DNA from 4 places in the Ruegeria sp. CDSB029 genome. Region 2 is predicted to be linked to each of the others. Evidence: riboswitches for the same ligand, from Rfam matches in the RefSeq annotation. Region 2 holds a riboswitch; each other region holds the start of a gene.
The links. Region 2 has a riboswitch for cobalamin ahead of AC2FI8_RS08100 (DUF1636 family protein). Riboswitches for the same ligand answer to the same signal wherever they lie in the genome.

Region 1 (4,454 bases), on a different contig from region 2:
GGACAGCACCAAGGCGGGCACCTGATCCCCTTTGGGCTTGTCGTTCAGGTTCAGCCAGCCGACGACACGGTCGATGATGGCCTCGATCCGTTCCGGTTCAGCCCGGTGGGCAAAACGTGAATACTCCAGATGCGGGTCACGCTTGCCCGGTTCCTTGAACGAAGCAATGCCTGCAGAAATTCGCCCGTCCACTTCAGGCAGGACAACGTGCATAGCCAAATCAGCAGGCGAAAGACCGCGTTCCGCCTCGGCCCAGGCTTTGCGGCGGGACGTAGCGAGAGCAACCTGAAACACCGGCACATTGGCGGCGTCCAGTGGAGAGGTGCCGGATGCGCCTTTGCCCGAAAACGCGGTGGCGTTGATGATGGCCGACGGTTCAAGGGAGGCGATGTTCTCGCGCAGCCAATCGGCGGCTGCAGGTGCTTTCAGCGAGGGGGCGAACATGCCTACAGCTTCGATGCCGCGTTCTCGCAATCGGCGGATCAGGGCTGCGACCGGGGCAGTGTCTGCCGATGTCAGATAGGCACGATAGAAAGTCACCAGAATACGCTTCGCGCCGCTCGAGAATGCTGTTTCGACCGAGATTACGCCACGGTCCGGGCACCACGCGCCGCACTCTGGCAAGGTCTTAGCGCCCATCACCGGCCCGGCATAAAGCCCCGCCGCAAGCGCCATTTGCGCCAAGGCCGCTTGCGCCGCGACTTCGCCGCCGGTGTCACACAGATGCGCAAGCCGCCGCAGGGTTGAGACGGGCAGGGTGGAGTAATCATCCAGCCGCGTATCCTCACGCCCATCGGCAGGTAGGACGGCCAGTGCGATCCCCTTGGATTGCGCCAGCGCCAGAACTTGCTGCAAGCCATAGGACCAGTAAGGCACGCCGCCGATCAAACGGATCAGAATGCCCTTGGCGCCCTCGAGCGTTTGCTCGACATAAGTGTCGACGGACAACGGGTGTTTCAGTGCTGTCAGGTTGGCCAGCCGCATTGTCGGCATTCGCCCTTCGGCCCCGCCACCGCGATGCCAGCCCGCCGCGAAAGCACCAAGGTCACTGTCCGAAAAGGACAGCACCACCAGATCCGCCGGACTTTGGCCCAGATCGGTCGGGGTCTCGGTTTCCTCGAGCCCGTGGCTTTCGCGGAAGACGACGTGCATGGCTTACTCGGCGGCCTCGGTCACGCCCACGAGGATATCGCGGATCGCGGCCTCTTTGATGTCGTCGTGTTCGGCGATGACCACCAGACGCGAACGGCGCTCTTCACCGGGTTCCCACGGGCGGTCATACTGGTGACGTACGCGGGCACCAACGGCCTGCACCAACAGACGCATCGGCTTGCCTTGAACAGCAGCATAGCCTTTGACGCGCAGGATGTTCAGCTCATTGGCCAGACGTTCGATATTGGCGACCAGTTGGGCCGCGTCGGTCTGTTCCGGCAACTCGACGATGATGCTTTCGAAATCGTCATGCTCGTGGTCGTGATGGCCGTCATGGTGGCTGGGACGCGCATCCATGTCGTCTTCGGCTGCGGCTTCCAGCCCCAGTACGACGCGCACGTCTACGGCACCTTCGGCGACTTCGACCACTGGCAGCGGACGCGGAGCTTCGGCAGCGATGACTTCTTTGGCTTTCGCCACACCTTCGGCGCCCGCCAGATCGGGTTTTGTCAGCAGGATGATGTCGGCGCACGAGATCTGATCCTCGAACACCTCAGACAGGGGCGTTTCGTGGTCGATCGAGTCGTCAGCCAGGCGCTGGGCGTCCACGGCTTCGACATTCGGAGCGAAGCGCCCGGCGGCGACGGCCTCGGCATCGGCCAGAGCGATCACGCCGTCAACGGTGATCTTAGAACGGATATCCGGCCAGTCGAACGCCTTCAGCAGCGGCTTCGGCAGCGCCAGACCAGAGGTTTCAATCAGAATGTGATCGGGGCGCGGCTCCAGCGCCATCAGTGCCTCGATGGTCGGAATGAAGTCATCGGCTACGGTGCAGCAGATGCAGCCATTGGCCAGTTCCATGATGTTTTCCGCCGGGCAATCCGGAATGGCGCAGGATTTCAGGATATCGCCATCGACGCCAACATCGCCGAACTCATTGACGACCACAGCCAGACGCTTGCCCTGCGGGTTCTGCATCAGGTGCTTGACCAGCGTAGTTTTGCCCGAGCCCAGAAAGCCGGTGATCACAGTGACGGGGAGTTTTTCGAGATTGCTCATTTCAGGGCTCCAATCGGGGGAATGCGGGCCGCACAGTTTTTGCGGAAATGTTCGGGGCGCTCACGCCATTTCACCAGACCGTCTTCAGCGGCCAGATATTTGGTGACGCCTTCGACGATGGTCTCGACGTGGTCGGTCTCGTCGAGGTTTTCATAAATGAAGGTCCATCGGGACGGGCCACCACGCAAAACGATCGAACATCCCTGATCACAGTTCGACAGGCATTCCACCGGCTTCAGGTCCACGCCGTCAGGCAAGCCCGCCTGTTCAAGCGCTGTGTGCAGCAAAGTGCCGGGTCGCTGAGCGTCATCTTCGATGGGCAACCCACGGCGGCATGTCGTGCAGACCAGCAATTCGACTGGTGCGGTCTCGGTCACGTCTCTCATCCCCCTAAATCCTTTATACGGGGGACGGGGTTTCATGCGGGCCACGTGTGCGACATGGACCCGACACCGGAACACCCCGCCCGGTTTCAACTTCGGGTGCTGGCAGGTCTCCCGGCTTGCGGATGTCAGAGCGTTTGCCCTGTCGGATGTCCCGCCTTCCCGGCCTATTGGGCCAGTGGCTTTGGGCACCCTCTCCGGTCACGGTCGCGGGGGCGGCTGTGCTTGGCGATGACATCGCTGGCACATTCCCTTTTCATCCATCCGAGGATGGACACCAACGCATGCGACATGCGGCACGGGCAGGGGGCTTGTCAAGCACGACTGAGGATTGAAAACCGGTTAAGTCAGAAAAGCGACCAGCCGAAGTCAGTCAGCGGCATTCGATGCGATCCGATCACGAAGCCAGGCGCAAAACAGCCCCGCAGCCGCGGATGATTGAGCGCTTCCGGGCTTGGCAATCAGGTAGTGCGGTTGTGCAAACGGAATCGCTGGACCGGCAATCGCAACAGGCGCGCCTTGGGCAATCGCGTTCTGTGCGAACCTTTGGGCAATATTAAGGAAGCGGGCAAAGGCGCGACAAAGACAAAGCACATCCCTCTACCACTGTCGCATTGTGCGTCGCGCCGTTTGTTCGCGGGAAAAGATTTGGCACGTGTGGCATTACTTTCAAACCGCTTCGACATTTAACCCCGGACATCAACGGCGACGGTTATGCTGTTCCAGAAGCCAGTAGGAACATGATACCCAAGTGTATACGCCCGAATTTGCGAAAGCAGCGCAGAAAGCTAAGTGTTTGAAAAGAAGTGGAGGCGAGTACCAATTTCGAACTTGCGTAAAGGAATTAAATTTCTTAATAAATAACAATTGTTTAGTGAAATTTTATCGGTACGTGGGCTTGCGAATGTTGCGGGATTGTTGGTTGAAATTGTTCATTGGCTTAACGCCATCAAGGATGATGCTCGATTTTTGGTTCAAGTGGATTTTGGTGCAATGATCACAGCAACGCTGATTGCTTTCAGGCGCGTCGCAGCCTGAATGCGCCGTCACTCGACCTTCCGCCCGTCAAGATATGAGCCGGTGTTCGGATACCTTGAACGCTGCTTCAATAGCTGCACGATTTCGTCGGCAACAACTGCCATTTTGTCATTTGAAAGATTCTGATGCCGGTTTGCCAGAGTAGTCAGTAGTATACGTAATTCTTCATCCGGAATGGAGCTGTCTAGAGCCACCGACATAATGCTGGGGCTTACAACGCGTGCTAAAACAGTTGAGCGCCGTTTGACAATTGCTCCCGGATCGAACGTCGCGTTCTGGAGGTGTCTAAACCTGGTTCGTTCGTGAAGGTAAGTGTCGTGAGCGAACTTTTCCTCCGGTAGTCGTTTCTCTGCGATCTTCCGATGGAACCTTACAAGTCTAGCAACGTCTTTGACTACAGTGGTGGTCGTTTTCAGTACATCCAGCTTTTTGTTCGAACGGATGTATTCTCGAGCGTCCGCTTTCCACTTGAAACCTGCGAAAAGCAAAGCGTTTGAATCGAGTAGCAGTCGCACCGTGCGACTTTCCCCCATCGAAATGGTAATGCCAGGCTCCACCAAATGATGATGTAGAATAAAGTTCCTTAGACCCATGGCAAAACTATGCGCGCCGGAGTTCTTCCCGATTACCCTTCCAATTCCCCGGGTGTAAGATTCACTGTTTTCCAGCTTGGAGTATTTTCGGATACGTCTGCAAACATCTACGTATGAAGCATAAAGCGCAGAGAATGTTAAAAGATTGGATGTTGCCTTAGATTGTTCTCGAGCATACGCAGAGTTATCTGAGCGCTTGAACTCAAGAACGGTGTCCATCCCTGCCGTA
Region 2 (4,454 bases):
AGAATGCGCAAGATGGATGGCGTTCTGAACGATATCGGCCTTGGTTTCGAGATCCGGTGCGATATTCACCGCTGCATCTGTAACCATGATGGGTCGAGACATGCCTGGCACGTCCATCACGAACACATGCGACAGGCGTCGCCCGGTCCTCAGGCCGTTTTCGCGGCGCAGAACGGCGCGTAGAAGGACATCTGTGTGCAAGTGACCTTTCATCAACATCCGGGCCTTGCCTTCAACGACCAGCCCGACCGCGCGTTGGGCGGCCACTTCGTGGTCTCGCGCTTCAATGATTTCAACTCCGGACAAATCGGCCCCAAGCTGGGCGGCAGCGGCGGTGATTTTGTCCGGGTCGCCCACCAAAATCGGAGTAATGATGCCGTTTTCCAACGCGAGCAATGCCCCGCCTAGCGAATTCGGCTCTTCCGGGGCGACGATCGCTGTGGGCATCGGGTCCAGAGGACGTGCCTTTTCCAACAAAGCGTCGAAGTGCCGGTGACGCTGAACGATCAGTCCCGGTACCTCGACCGAGTCGAAGGTCAAATGCCGCGATGGTGGCGTGACCTGTACGGTGCCGCTTAGGATCAATGCGTTATCCCCGACCCGGCGCACTTCGGCGGAACAGGTCAGGTCGCCGTCTTCACGCTTTTCTGTAACAGCCACAAAGGCAGTCAGTTCTTCGCCTGCCAAAACCGAAGCATGAAAACTCAGATCCGCCCGACGTGTTTGCGTACCGGCCCCCGGCAAGATGTTCCCAATGACTGCGGCCACCAGACCAGCAGGCCACAAAGCGGGCGCGACAGCCTCGGGGCGCCCATCTCCATCACCGTCATAGGCTGCCAGGTTCAGCGGGTTGTGGTCGCCCGAAGCCGAGGCAAACGCGTACAAGTCGTCCACGGTGCACAATCGGGTGACCTGCGCCTTGTCGCCTACCTTCAGTTGAGAATAGGTTCTGTTTTCTTGAATTTTCATCTTGCCTGGCTTTGTTTTTGAATGTGCGTTCGTCGTTTCAAACATTGGATGTTCGCCCCCCCCGGAACCAGAACATATCCACCTTTGCCCCTACATTTCTGCGATGCAGCGTAGTCAGATCGTTGGCAAATGACAAATGACCTCTGTGCGTAGGGCGCTGAGTATTATCGCTTGACCCAAAATCGGAACTCGGGCAAGCATCACCGCGATGGTTCCCTATGGTTCGCCAAGGGATGAAAAGGGAATACGGTGAGGTTGCCAACAAGCGCCAAGTCCGTGACTGCCCCCGCAACTGTAAGCGGTGAGCGACGCCAAATACCCACTGACCCCAAATGGGTCGGGAAGGATGGCCAAGCCACGACCCGCAAGTCAGGAGACCTACCATCCGATGTTCAACCAACCCGGGGCGGGGCGTCCTGGAAGGAGGCTTTATGACACGTCTAAGACGTGATGACATGATTGGCACCTTCTGTCCGCGCTTGGCAACAGGCGGAGTGGGCCATGTCGATCAGTACTGATCACTTCCTTCTGATTTGCGAGACCTGCGAGGGTTCTGACCGGGCGGGTTCATTGCGCGCTGCGCTTGCAGGCAAGCTTCCATCCAGTTTTGGCATCCGCAGCGTTTCCTGCATGGCCGGTTGCGGTCGACCCACAACCGTCGGGTTTCAGGCAATAGACAAAGCGCAGTACCTTTTCGGTGACATCCAATCGGCTGAGGACGTGGACGCCCTGACCGAATTTGCGCATCAATACCACCGCAGCACCGACGGGTGGACCAACGCATCGCAGCGCCCGCCTGCCCTTCTTGAAAAGACCCTGGCGCGCCTGCCACGGCTAAAACTGGAGACAAGCGCATGACCTGCGGAGCTTTCCTTGAGGCGCGCGGGCTGGAGTTTTACGCCCTGAACGGCGACGTACTGCTGCAAAACGTCAATTTCGAACTGAATGAAGGGGCAACTCTGGCAATTGCTGGCCCAAACGGTGCGGGTAAGACAACGCTGCTGAATCTTTTGTGCGGCGGTGAAGAGATTGTGCTGGGGGACGTTTTGGTAAAGGGGCGCAGCCTTCGGCAGCTTTCGGCGATGGACCGCGCCCGAATGATCGCCGTGGTCAGTCAACAGGAATCGCCGGACGGGCGTTTGTTTCTGCGCGACTACGTGGCCCTTGGGCAAATCCCGATCCGCGCCGATCGATCTGCGGCTGAGCACGCCTTGGAATTGGCCCGAATCCTGAAACTGACCGGACTGGTTGCCCTCGCTGACAAGCGGATGGCCGTATTATCCGGGGGGGAACGCCAGCGCGCTCATATCGCAAGGGCGTTAGCGCAGAACCCGTCGCTGCTGTTTTTGGATGAGCCGACGAACCATCTGGACCCGGACGCCAAGGGACGCATGCTGTCGCTGGTGGCTGAGCTGGGCATTACGGTGGTCATGATCGTCCATGATCTGGTCATGATCCCGGAATTCGCGACCCATGTCGCGTTAATGAAATCCACACGCCTGACCGGTTTCGGCCCAGTGCACGAAGTGCTGACACCCGAAAGGGTCCGTGAAACGTTCGGTGTCGATTTTCTTAGCTTTCAGCATGAAGGCCGCATGATCCCGGCACTGGATATCCGAAGAACCACTACCTCAAACTAGGGAAAGTAACATGAACAAAACTCTCTGGTGCGCTGCACTGATCAGCGGCATTGCAAGTGCCGCAACAGCGCGCGAGATCACCGTCGACAATTGCGGCGAGCCGATGGTGTTTGAAACTCAACCCGAGCGGCTGGTCGTGCACGACATTAACATGACCGACATGGCTTTTGCACTGGGTTTGCAGGACAAGATCGTGGGCCTGACGGGCATCACCGGCTGGTACAAAACCAGCCCCGAGTTTGAAACCTTGCGCGGCGACATCCCGGAACTTGCGCCCAAGTATCCAACAGTAGAAAATCTGGTCGCGGTCGAACCCGACCTTTTCTTTGCGGGCTGGTACTATGGGATGAAGCCGGGCGGTGACGTGACCCCCGACACGCTTGCGCCGTTTGGCATCAAAACGATGATCCTGACGGAAAGCTGCGTACACCTGGATAAGGATCGCCCCGAAGCCAGCATGGATTTGCTGTTCACCGACGTCCTTCGCTTGGGCAAAGTAATGCACGTTGAAGACAAGGCAGAAGAGCTGGTTTCCGGCTGGAAAGAGGAACTGTCCGCGATTCAAACACAGACGGCCGACCTGCCGAAGCCCCGCGTTTTCCTGCTGGACGGCCCCGCCGATGCCCCGTTTACGGCTGGTAAGTTTGCCATTCCCGACGCGATGATTGCTGCCGCTGGCGGCGAGAACGTCACCCATGACATGGACACCAGCTGGGGACGTTCCTCGTGGGAGGCTGTTGCCGCTTCGAACCCGGAATTCCTGGTTTTACTTGATTATCAAACTGGAAATGGCGCCGCAGATACCTTCAAGTTCCTAAAGGACCATCCCGTGATGTCTCAGACGGACGCGGTCAAGAACGAACGCTGGATTGGTCTGCGCTACGAGGAACTGACACCCGGACCGGCAAATATCGAAGCAATTTCGAAGATGGCCAAAGCCATGCACCCGGGCCTGAACTGATATGGGCCGACTTGGCCTTACACTCTTGCTGGGGGCGGCTGTATTGGCCGCCCTTTTGCTAACCTCGACGGTCTACGGGACCACATCCATTCCGGCCTCTGACGCACTGGCGGGTGTCTTATTGGGCACGGGGATGGTGGAAGGGGAAATGTCTCCGCTCCACCGCATCGTGTTTGACCTGCGCTTACCACGCGCGCTGTTTGCCGCCGTGATCGGTGCCGGGCTGGGCATCGTCGGCGTTGTCCTGCAAACCACCACACGCAACGATCTGGCGGACCCGTTTCTGTTCGGCCTGTCCTCTGGCGCTGCGGCGGGAGCAGTCTTTGTCATTACAGTAACCGGAGATGTGCTGGGCTTTTGGACCCTGCCACTGGCCGCGTTTTTTGGAGGGCTTGTCGCGTCAGGCATTGTGCTGGCTTTGGTTCATGGGCTGCGCACAAGCGCGCCCGAAAAACTGATCCTCGCGGGGCTTGCAGTTTCGTTTTTGTTTTCAGCTATTACCAATTATCTGATTTTCGCGGGCGACAGCCGTGCGGCCCATTCTGTTATCTTTTGGATGCTTGGGGGTTTGGGTCTTGCCCGGTGGGAGACATTCCCTCTGGTCTGCGCAGGTTTAGCATTGATCCTCGCCTATGCGATGTACCGCAGCCGCTGGCTTGATGCGCTGCTGACTGGTGATTTGACGGCCGCCACCCTAGGTGTGCCCGTTCAAGGCTTGCGGTTCCGGATGTTCTTCGTGGCCGCTCTTGCGACTGCTGTGTTTGTGTCCGTTGCGGGTGTGATCGGTTTTGTCGGCTTGATGGTTCCCCACATCGCGCGCGGTATCGCAGGGCCATTGCACAGCCAGCTTGTGCCTACCGCCGCCATTGTTGGGGCAGCGTTGC
Region 3 (4,454 bases), on a different contig from region 2:
TCACATCTCGAAGCGGTTGCGGAGTCGCTTAGAGCCCAATCGCATCTCAAATCGCCAGATTTGACTTGCTACCCGGTCGGTCAGGTCAAGGGGCGGTTTTGCTGGTGACGTTTAGGGCCACAGAGCCAAATTCGAGGACGCAATGCCCTGCCGCTGGGTTGTTTGGCGATGTTTGGGAGAAGAATGTGGGGGCTTTTGCCCCCTAAGTGCCTCCAGCGGGGCAGCATTTGTTTTGGGGCCGGGCCGCCGTCGTGACGGAAGTACTGTTACATCCGGCGCGCATTTCCCTGATCTAAACTTCGGATGACCGCAAACGCCGGGGTAATCGGATCGAGACTATTGTCGGGAGGCTGAGGAAATGGCACCACCCGGCAACTCGATTTGGAAGAAGGCCATCGCTCTCATTTTAGACTTTAAAGCCGCACATATCTGTTTCTTTTGATCAGGACAGAACATGCGAAGACCCAGCGTTAGAAAAAGATCTCAAACGCTGGATGGTCTTTCATCAATAAAGCAAAGAATTGGGCTCCGGCTTGGGTAATATGCACTCGGTCCGCAGAAATAATGTCTCCATTTTGATCGAAAACATGGATCTGATTCCCATTTGTGGTCGCGTAGCTGATGATATCGACATACAAACCAGCCGGTATGACCGACGCATTCTGCCTGTTTGCCTCAACTATTTCTTCGAATACCTTCGTCGTATAGTTTGGCCGACCATATCTGGGCAGTAAGGTGAATGCATTGAGATTGTAACCAAAGTGTTTGGGGCCGACGAAGACGATATTGTGTTGCGCGGCAAGCCCGTTTTCAAGAAAGAGTTTGCAAGCGCCAGAAAGGTTGACGATTGGCAAGAAAGTCGCGTCAGCATTTTGTATCAAAGATTTTGTGTCATCGTCCCAAAGCCTGGGCTCGCAAACATTGAGCGCGTCGCGATAAATTAGATTTGCATCCTTCATTATGCCCATCTCAATGAGAATATTCGCAAAATCACGGGCCTGACTGTTTCCGACAATCAAAACGTTGATGCCGCTGTTCGTATCAAACTTATCTGCGTCGTATTGGCTGATGCGGTGATTATACCAAATGTGCATCCCCGCTGCGACCTCTCGATCCGTGTCGAAAACGCGTGTAGGGAAGCCTTGGCCGAGATACAGCGAAAGCCCAACAGCACACAGCGTTGCGGTCACTGCGGTGCACGAAACAACAAGGCGTGAAAGAGAGATCGCGTTTTTGTTGCGAAACGGTTGTTCGACAAAACGCCAGGTCAGATAGGACAAAAGGAATGCAAATGGTATCAAGCTGGCAAGAAAATACGGGCTGGGTTCCTCAAAGCTCGCAATGCGCGCAAATGCGAAAATTGGTTGGTGCCAGAGATACAGGCTGTAGCTGATCAGGCCAATGCCAACCAGAATTCTGATGCTCAGCAGTTTGGCGACAAAAGTGCCTTCCTTTGCATAGAGGAGAACGAGCAAAGACCCGACGACCGGAACGGCTGTCAGGTATGACGGGTGTTGCATGGTCCCGTCAAAGATCACCATAGATGCAATCACCGCTATAAGGCCAAGTAGCGAAAGACTGTTGCTCGCTCTAACCTTGCGCTTATTTTCCCAACATGCCCCCAATGCACCGAATCCGAGTTCCCAGGCGCGTGTATGCAGAAGATAAAATGTGCTCTCCGGGTGGGTTTGAACCAACAGTACGCTCGCCAGGAAACTGGACCCGATGATAGCCCAAACCAGCAGATCCGTTCTGTGTTTAAGTACCGGGTACAGGGCCATAAGCAAAAGCGGAAAAACTATGTAAAACTGTTCTTCAACTGCCAGGCTCCATGTGTGAACCAGAGGTTTGAACTCGGACGCGAGGTCCCAGTATCCACTTGTTAGCGTGAGAAGAACATTATTCAGAGAGAACATCGTGGCCACGACACTCTGGCCGAAGTTTTCCAGTGGATCGGGCAGCATGGTAAACCAAGCGATAGGAATACACACCAGTACGACGACACTCAGGGCAGGCAAGATCCGTCGGGCCCGACGCTCGTAGAACTTCAAAAGAAAGAAGCTATTTTTTCCAAGATCATCAAGGATAATAGAGGTTATTAGATATCCGCTGATAACGAAGAAAACGTCTACGCCTAAAAAACCTCCACTGAACAGGCTTATGCCGGAATGAAAAAGAACCACTGGTAAAACTGCAATGCTGCGAAGGCCATCAATTTCTTTCCGTTACAGCATTTAATCAAAACCCACTCTTGTATTTTGTGCTCGGGCCTGTGAGCTTTCGAAGCGTATCTGTCGTCAAGAGTGTGTCGAGGAACTTTGAGCCGCCGCAGCCAATCGAACAAAGTATTGGCAGGTTTATACGTTCCGGTCGTTGCAAGATCCAGGCTGAAACCTTCTGAGTGAGCCCCGCGAAGTCACTGCCATTGCTAGCACCCTTATCGTAGAATTTTTTTGGCTGATTGGAGCCTGGTACAAATTGCCATCACCGATTGGTTCGCGCTCTTGTCGAATCAAATCAATTCGTATTTGGTCCACGTGATGGTTCCCGACTGTATTCTGCGGTCAGGGATAAAAGGGAATACGGTACGGATCTGTAAAAAGGCCAATTCCGTGACTGCCCCCGCAACTGTAGGCGGCGAGCGACCCGAGATCGTCCACTGGGCAATGGCCTGGGAAGGATCGGGATAGCTTTGACCCGCAAGTCAGGAGACCTGCCATCCGAAATTGATGAACCTGGGCGGGGTGTCCCAGAGGGAGATGACAATGTTTCAAGCGGTCCGTACCGTGCACGAACTTGCGCTCGCTTTGCCCCTGTCCGAACACAGGAGGCGTTGCCGTTGTCATTGCAAAAAGCTGACACCCAAAGGGGTAAGTGCTTGACGGAATTCAGTGTTCCGGTGCTGGTCGCGGGGGCTCTGGCGCTGTCGGCGATCTTGTGGCTCGCGATTTACGCGGTGATTTGATGTCGGCCGTTTTACAAATCCGCGATCTGACGTTGGGCTACCGCGACCTGACATTGTTTCACCGCCTCTCCATGGATATCGCGGCTGGGACAACCCTGGCCGTTCTTGGTGCGAACGGGTCGGGCAAGAGCACTTTTGTAAAGATGCTGCTGGGCTTGATGGATCCGCTTTCGGGCAGTTTGACTTGGCCGCAGGGCCGTCCTGGTGACATCGGTTACCTGGCGCAGATGACCGAATTCGACCGCCGATTTCCCATCCGTGTGAGGGATCTTGCCGCGATGGGGGCCTGGCGCGGCTTTGGTTATCGTACCGGGCTGGACGCCGCGGCGCGTGACCGGATGGCCGCCGCGCTGGATGAGGCCGGGGTACTGGATATCGCTGACCGGCCTCTGCATATGCTATCGGGCGGGCAACTGCAGCGCGCGCTGTTCGCGCGGGTTATCATGCAGGACGCGCCGCTGATCCTGCTGGATGAACCGTTTGCCGCAGTCGACCAAAGTACCGAAGCACATCTGTTGTCGATTATCCGCCGATGGCGCGATGAGGGGCGCGCGGTGGTTTTGGTGGTGCACGATCTTTCCTCAGTGCTGGATTATTGCAGCCACGCGCTGCTTTTGGGCGGGCAAGAGGCGACCCACGGACCGGTGTATGACGTTCTGACACCAGACCGGCTGGTTGCACAAGGATACCTCTCGGAAAGTCAGGCGTCCTGGATGTTCCGTGGCACCCATTCAACACCGGAGCACGCCAATGTATGACCTGATCGTCGAAATGTGGAGCTTTGCCTTCATGCGTCGCGCTTTTGTGGCAACCACGGTTTTGTCGGCTTCGGTCGCGCCGGTGGGGGCATTTCTTGTTCTGCGTCGCCTATCGCTGGCTGGTGAGGCCATGGCCCATGCGATTACGCCAGGCATCGTCATCGGCTTTGTCACGGCGGGCTTGTCAGTCATGTCACTGCTGGTCGGAGGGCTTATCGCGGGTGTTGGCGTCGCCATTTTGACCGCCTTTCTTGCACGCCGGACAATCCTGCGCAGCGATGCCAGCCTTGCCTCGCTGTATCTGATCGCATTGGCGGTAGGTATCTTTATCCTGTCTGCAGCAGGGTCCGCAGTTCCACTAAAAAGCTTCCTGTTTGGATCAATCCTTGGGATCGACGACGCGTCGATGGTCCTTGTCGGCGGGGTGGCGACAGTAACATTGCTGGCATTCGCCGTTCTGCTTCGTCCGCTGATTGTCAGCACCTGTGATCCGGTTTTCTTCGAAACTCAAACGCGCCGGCCGTGGTTGGTAGATCAGGGTTTTATGCTGCTGTTGGTTCTGAACCTGCTGGCCGCGTTCAAAACACTGGGAACGTTGATGGCCGTTGGCCTCATGATCCTGCCTGCGACCGCCGCGCGCTATTGGGCCAGTACGATCACCGGGCAACTGGTCCTGGGCTTTGTGTTTGCCTTGTCCAGCTGCTGGATCGGCCTGACCCTGTCCTACTTGT
Region 4 (4,454 bases), on a different contig from region 2:
GGTTCGATCCGGCGCAGGTCAAACCGCTGGCAGCGCGACAGCACTGTCACCGGGACCTTGCGGATTTCGGTCGTCGCAAAGATGAACTTTACATGTTCGGGCGGTTCCTCAAGCGTTTTGAGCAGCGCATTGAAAGCGCTGGTCGACAGCATGTGAACTTCGTCGATGATGTAAATCTTATAACGCGCACTGGCGGCACGATAGCGAACGCTGTCGATGATCTCGCGGATATCGTTCACGCCGGTGCGGCTGGCGGCGTCCATCTCCATCACGTCGACATGCCGGCCTTCCATGATGGCAACGCAATGCTCGCACTGACCACAAGGTTCGGTCGTTGGCTTGCCTTCACCATCGGGACCGATGCAGTTCATACCTTTGGCGATAATCCGGGCAGTGGTGGTTTTGCCGGTGCCGCGAATACCGGTCATGATAAAGGCCTGCGCGATCCGATCCGCTTCGAACGCATTTTTCAGCGTGCGCACCATTGCGTCCTGTCCAACCAGATCTGCAAAGGTTTCAGGGCGGTACTTGCGGGCAAGAACCTGATAGGCGGGGCTGGGCGTTTCGGTCATGTCTGCTCTGTCAGATTCGTGTCAGAAATGCAGCGTAGAGACCCGGGCCGCCCGCGTCCACAGCATGCTTTGTGGAATTTCGGTTTGGACAGCGTCTGTAAGCGGGATAAATAGGCTGTCAAAATCTGGTGGGCCGGTGGCAGTAGGAGCATAAGCTTTGGCAAAATTTGCAATCTACGCGCTGCCTGTTGGCACAGGCACCTTGGCGCTGTCCCCCTTGCCTAGCGGCGGCAGTGGGTATGTGGATGATCTGAGGGTGATACAGGACTGGAACCCCGATCTGGTGATTTCAATGACCACCGAGGCTGAGATGCAGCAGGTCGGCGCAGGCGGTTTTGGTCGAGACGTTCAAAGCAGGTCCGCGACCTGGGTGCATCTTCCGGTCGAGGATTTTGGCACGCCGCCCCTGCCAATCGAAACTCTTTGGCCCGACGCCAGCGCAGCCGCCCGGCAGGTGCTGTCCGACGGTGGACGCGTGCTGGTGCATTGCCGGGGCGGTTGTGGGCGGTCGGGGATGGTCGCGCTGAGGCTCATGGTGGAAAGCGGTGAAGATCCAAACCACGCGCTAAACCGGCTGCGCTTGGCCCGACCATGCGCGGTGGAAACGGATGAGCAGATGGCTTGGGCCATGAAACCGGCCCAGAGCGATCGGTGAACTAGGATCAGGCCGTGGCTTGTTGAACAACCTGATGCGATGGACGCGGTGCAAGGGCCGATGCCTGAAGCATGGCGCAAGGCAAGGCCGCCAAAACACCAGCAGGCAGAGTGGAAAAGTCAGGGTTGAACATCATATCGGCGTATTCGTCCAACGTGTCGGCCGAGTCGCCCGTGTTTGCCCCGCAATAGACCCTGATCCGGGCCGGGCTGGCGCGAAACCGTGCGGTGCAACCCTCATCGCAATGGGTCAGTTCGCTGGAGCCGTCCACCTCAAATTCGCTGGTCGTCATTGGTTGTGCTGTTGCCATCGCCTCGGCCAATGCCCGAGCCATTTGGGCCAATGCGGGGCATGTTTTCCCCGTTTTCTGGCACAGGGTGGCGGTGAATTCGTGGGTCGTTGTCTTCCAGATCATAATGCGCCCTCCGCGCGGTGAGCGGGGGACGTGGAACAGGGAACTCAGCGTACTGAAGACCTGCCCGGACACCCCGCCCGAGTTTCGGTTTTTACTTTGATGGCAGGTCTCCTGACTTGCGGGTCATTGCTTTGCCGACCTTCCCAGCCTTTCGGCCAGTGGTATTTCGGCATTGCTTACCGCTTACAGTTGCGGGGGCAGTCGCGGCCTTGGTCTGTTCCGGCATTGCCGGGCTGGACCGCACCGAGTTCCCTTTTCATCCCGCCCCAATATAAGGACGAGAACCATCACCTCATCGCTAGCGGTTGTAGGTGGCTTGTGTCAAGCGGGCTGTTTTCCATCGTTCAAGTGGACGCTTGGTCACTTTGAAAATCTGTTGACTCTAGTCGCGCAAAAGCGCCGATATGCCATATGTGAACCGAATAGTTCAGATGCTTGCGAGGGCACCATGTTGGACAACACTCCGGTCGTTTTGACCGAAGATTTCACGTTTTCTGCCGGAGAGGCCGAACTGTCGGCACGGCTGTATATGCCTGCCTCGGCACCTGATGTGGCGGTTGTAGTCCATGCAGCCACAGGCGTACCGCGCGACTATTACCAGCATTTTGCGCGGTGGTTGGTGGAAGAACAGGGTATGGCCTGTCTGACCTATGACTATCGCGATTTTGGCCACTCTCTACACGGGCGCCTGCGCGATTCGCAGGCCACGATGGCTGACTGGGCGTTGATCGACATGCCCGCTGCTCGCGCCGAAATGCGGCGCAGATTTCCCGCCGCCCAGCAGTGGAGCATTGGCCATTCGGTGGGTGGAATGCTGGGGCCAATTCAGCCCGATATTGAGCAGATCGACCGGATGATCTGTGTCTGTTCAGGTTTGGTGACGGTATCCGACCACCCCTGGCCGTATCGCGCACTGGCGACAATGTTCTGGTATGCCCACCCGCCATTGCTGGTTAAGGCATTGGGATACCTGCCAGGCAAGGCACTTGGGTTCGGCTCGGACCTTCCGGCACGTGTCTACTGGCAGTGGCGCAAATGGTGCACCGCTGCGCTGAGCTATGTGCCGGATATCGGCAAAAGCCTTCCAGACGCCCGTTGGGCTGCGTCGGAAACACCCGTCGATCTGTTCACAATGGACGATGATCAGGTGGTGCCCCCGAACGCGGTTTGGCGCCTGGCCGATCTTTACGGTCCCAAAGCCCGCCGGCATCAGTTGTCGCCGAAAGACTTTGGATTGGCCGAGGTCGGTCACATCGGCGCATTTGCGCGCCGAAATGCGGCCATATGGCCCCGGTTAATCGCCTGAGCCGGTACTTACAGCTTTTTGCGGGATTTCTTGTCCTGCATCACCGATCGTACCATCTTACCAAAGGCCTTGTCGCGCGCACGAGACTGCGCAACGGTTTCCGAGTTCCTTTCATCTTCGCGCCGCAGCTTTCGCCAGCGCTCCAACCGCTCGGTGTCCAGTGATCCGTTTGCAATCGCATCCTGCACGGCGCAGCCCGGCTCGGCCTGATGCTGACAATCGGAAAAGCGGCAGGTCTGAGCCAATTCCAGAATGTCAGAAAAGACCTCATCGACGCCATCCTGCGCATCCAGCAACCGCAAAGCCCGCATGCCGGGTGTATCGACCAGCCATCCGCCGTTCTGCATCGGATGCAACGCGCGGGCAGTTGTCGTGTGCCGCCCGCGCGCGTCGTCCGCGCGAACGCCGGACGTTGCCTCATCCAGGCCCGTCATGGCGTTGACCAATGTTGTCTTGCCGACACCGGATGAGCCGACCATTGCGGCAGTCTGCCCGGTGGAGCACCAGGACAGAACTTGCTGCACGTCCAGGGCATCCAAAGCATTGATAGCCAGCACGGTCAAAAACGGAGCCAGCGACTCGGCTGCTTTGGAGAAATTATCAGGATCGGCGCAGGTATCGGCCTTGGTTAGAACGATCACCGGATAGCACCCGGCCTGGTGTGCCAAAGCCAAATACCGTTCCAGTCGGGCCAGATTGAAGTCAGCATTGCAGGAACTGACGATGAACAGCACATCCACATTAGCAGCAATCAACTGAGCCTGGGCCCCGGTTCCGGCGGCGCGGCGTTTCAAAAGGCTGCGGCGTTCCAGCAGCTGTTGAACGCGGTTATGATCATCCGCCAATACCCAGTCGCCGACGGCGAAGTCGCCCGTCGGCTGGGCCAGGGTGAGCAGAGGTGTTTCACCGTTGATGTTTGCACCGATCAGACGATCACGGTGAACGGCTGTGATGCGAAAGGGAACGCACGAAGGATTGGCCGCATGTTGGGCGGCAAAGTGTGAGGACCATCCCAGGTCCGAAAGTGTAAAAGACATTGTTCTGCCTGTGTTCAGGTACAGCAATCCGTCTGGATGGCGGTCGCGCATCCAGCGGTAATGTGTTCAGGCAGGTGTGAGGGTCGGCCTCAGAAACGCTTTGCCTGAAGGGTTTTTGCTACAATCATAAAAGCCCTCCTGCGGCTAGCGGTTCAAGTAAGTGAGAGGTTGGACATCGACCCAAGCGGGGCTCGTTGTGGCTGCTTCCTTCCGGACCTGACCAGGTTGGCGAGGCGCTCGCCCGCGCCAACCTCTCGAATTTTGATATAGGGAAGACACGCAGAGATGACAACCCGTCACAGTGACAGTTGTATGTGCAAAAACCCCTCGGCATCCGTGCCAGCCAGCTTTGGGCTGAACTCTGCGATGTCCGCGAGATGACGCTGTGCCTTTGGACCGGTCTTCAACAGGACAGTGGACCCTGGCATGGGCGCAAAACGGAATGGGCAGGGACCTTGTTCCAGCGATT

Region 1: another riboswitch for cobalamin. It lies ahead of AC2FI8_RS04780 (DUF1636 family protein); the one in region 2 lies ahead of AC2FI8_RS08100 (DUF1636 family protein).
Region 3: another riboswitch for cobalamin. It lies ahead of AC2FI8_RS22660 (metal ABC transporter ATP-binding protein); the one in region 2 lies ahead of AC2FI8_RS08100 (DUF1636 family protein).
Region 4: another riboswitch for cobalamin. It lies ahead of AC2FI8_RS12570 (hypothetical protein); the one in region 2 lies ahead of AC2FI8_RS08100 (DUF1636 family protein).

Annotation. Positions count from the first base shown of each region.
Region 1 covers NZ_JBXWOX010000003.1:78,884-83,337, forward strand. Annotated here, with positions in the region: gene cobN (cobaltochelatase subunit CobN) at 1-1,152, opposite strand, end outside; gene cobW (cobalamin biosynthesis protein CobW) at 1,156-2,211, opposite strand; gene AC2FI8_RS04780 (DUF1636 family protein) at 2,208-2,597, opposite strand; cobalamin riboswitch at 2,682-2,891, opposite strand; gene AC2FI8_RS04785 (hypothetical protein) at 3,641-4,454, opposite strand, start outside.
Region 2 covers NZ_JBXWOX010000005.1:151,433-155,886, forward strand. Annotated here, with positions in the region: gene AC2FI8_RS08095 (bifunctional enoyl-CoA hydratase/phosphate acetyltransferase) at 1-969, opposite strand, end outside; cobalamin riboswitch at 1,164-1,369, shown strand; gene AC2FI8_RS08100 (DUF1636 family protein) at 1,471-1,827, shown strand; gene AC2FI8_RS08105 (ABC transporter ATP-binding protein) at 1,824-2,609, shown strand; gene AC2FI8_RS08110 (ABC transporter substrate-binding protein) at 2,620-3,570, shown strand; gene AC2FI8_RS08115 (FecCD family ABC transporter permease) at 3,572-4,454, shown strand, end outside.
Region 3 covers NZ_JBXWOX010000030.1:19,277-23,730, forward strand. Annotated here, with positions in the region: gene AC2FI8_RS22655 (acyltransferase family protein) at 471-2,216, opposite strand; cobalamin riboswitch at 2,525-2,735, shown strand; gene AC2FI8_RS22660 (metal ABC transporter ATP-binding protein) at 2,965-3,723, shown strand; gene AC2FI8_RS22665 (metal ABC transporter permease) at 3,716-4,454, shown strand, end outside.
Region 4 covers NZ_JBXWOX010000009.1:51,690-56,143, reverse strand. Annotated here, with positions in the region: gene AC2FI8_RS12580 (DNA polymerase III subunit gamma/tau) at 1-572, opposite strand, end outside; gene AC2FI8_RS12575 (protein-tyrosine phosphatase family protein) at 730-1,227, shown strand; gene AC2FI8_RS12570 (hypothetical protein) at 1,235-1,642, opposite strand; cobalamin riboswitch at 1,727-1,946, opposite strand; gene AC2FI8_RS12565 (alpha/beta hydrolase family protein) at 2,091-2,948, shown strand; gene rsgA (ribosome small subunit-dependent GTPase A) at 2,957-3,985, opposite strand; RNA gene ffs (signal recognition particle sRNA small type) at 4,144-4,242, opposite strand; gene AC2FI8_RS12550 (bifunctional 2',3'-cyclic-nucleotide 2'-phosphodiesterase/3'-nucleotidase) at 4,282-4,454, opposite strand, start outside.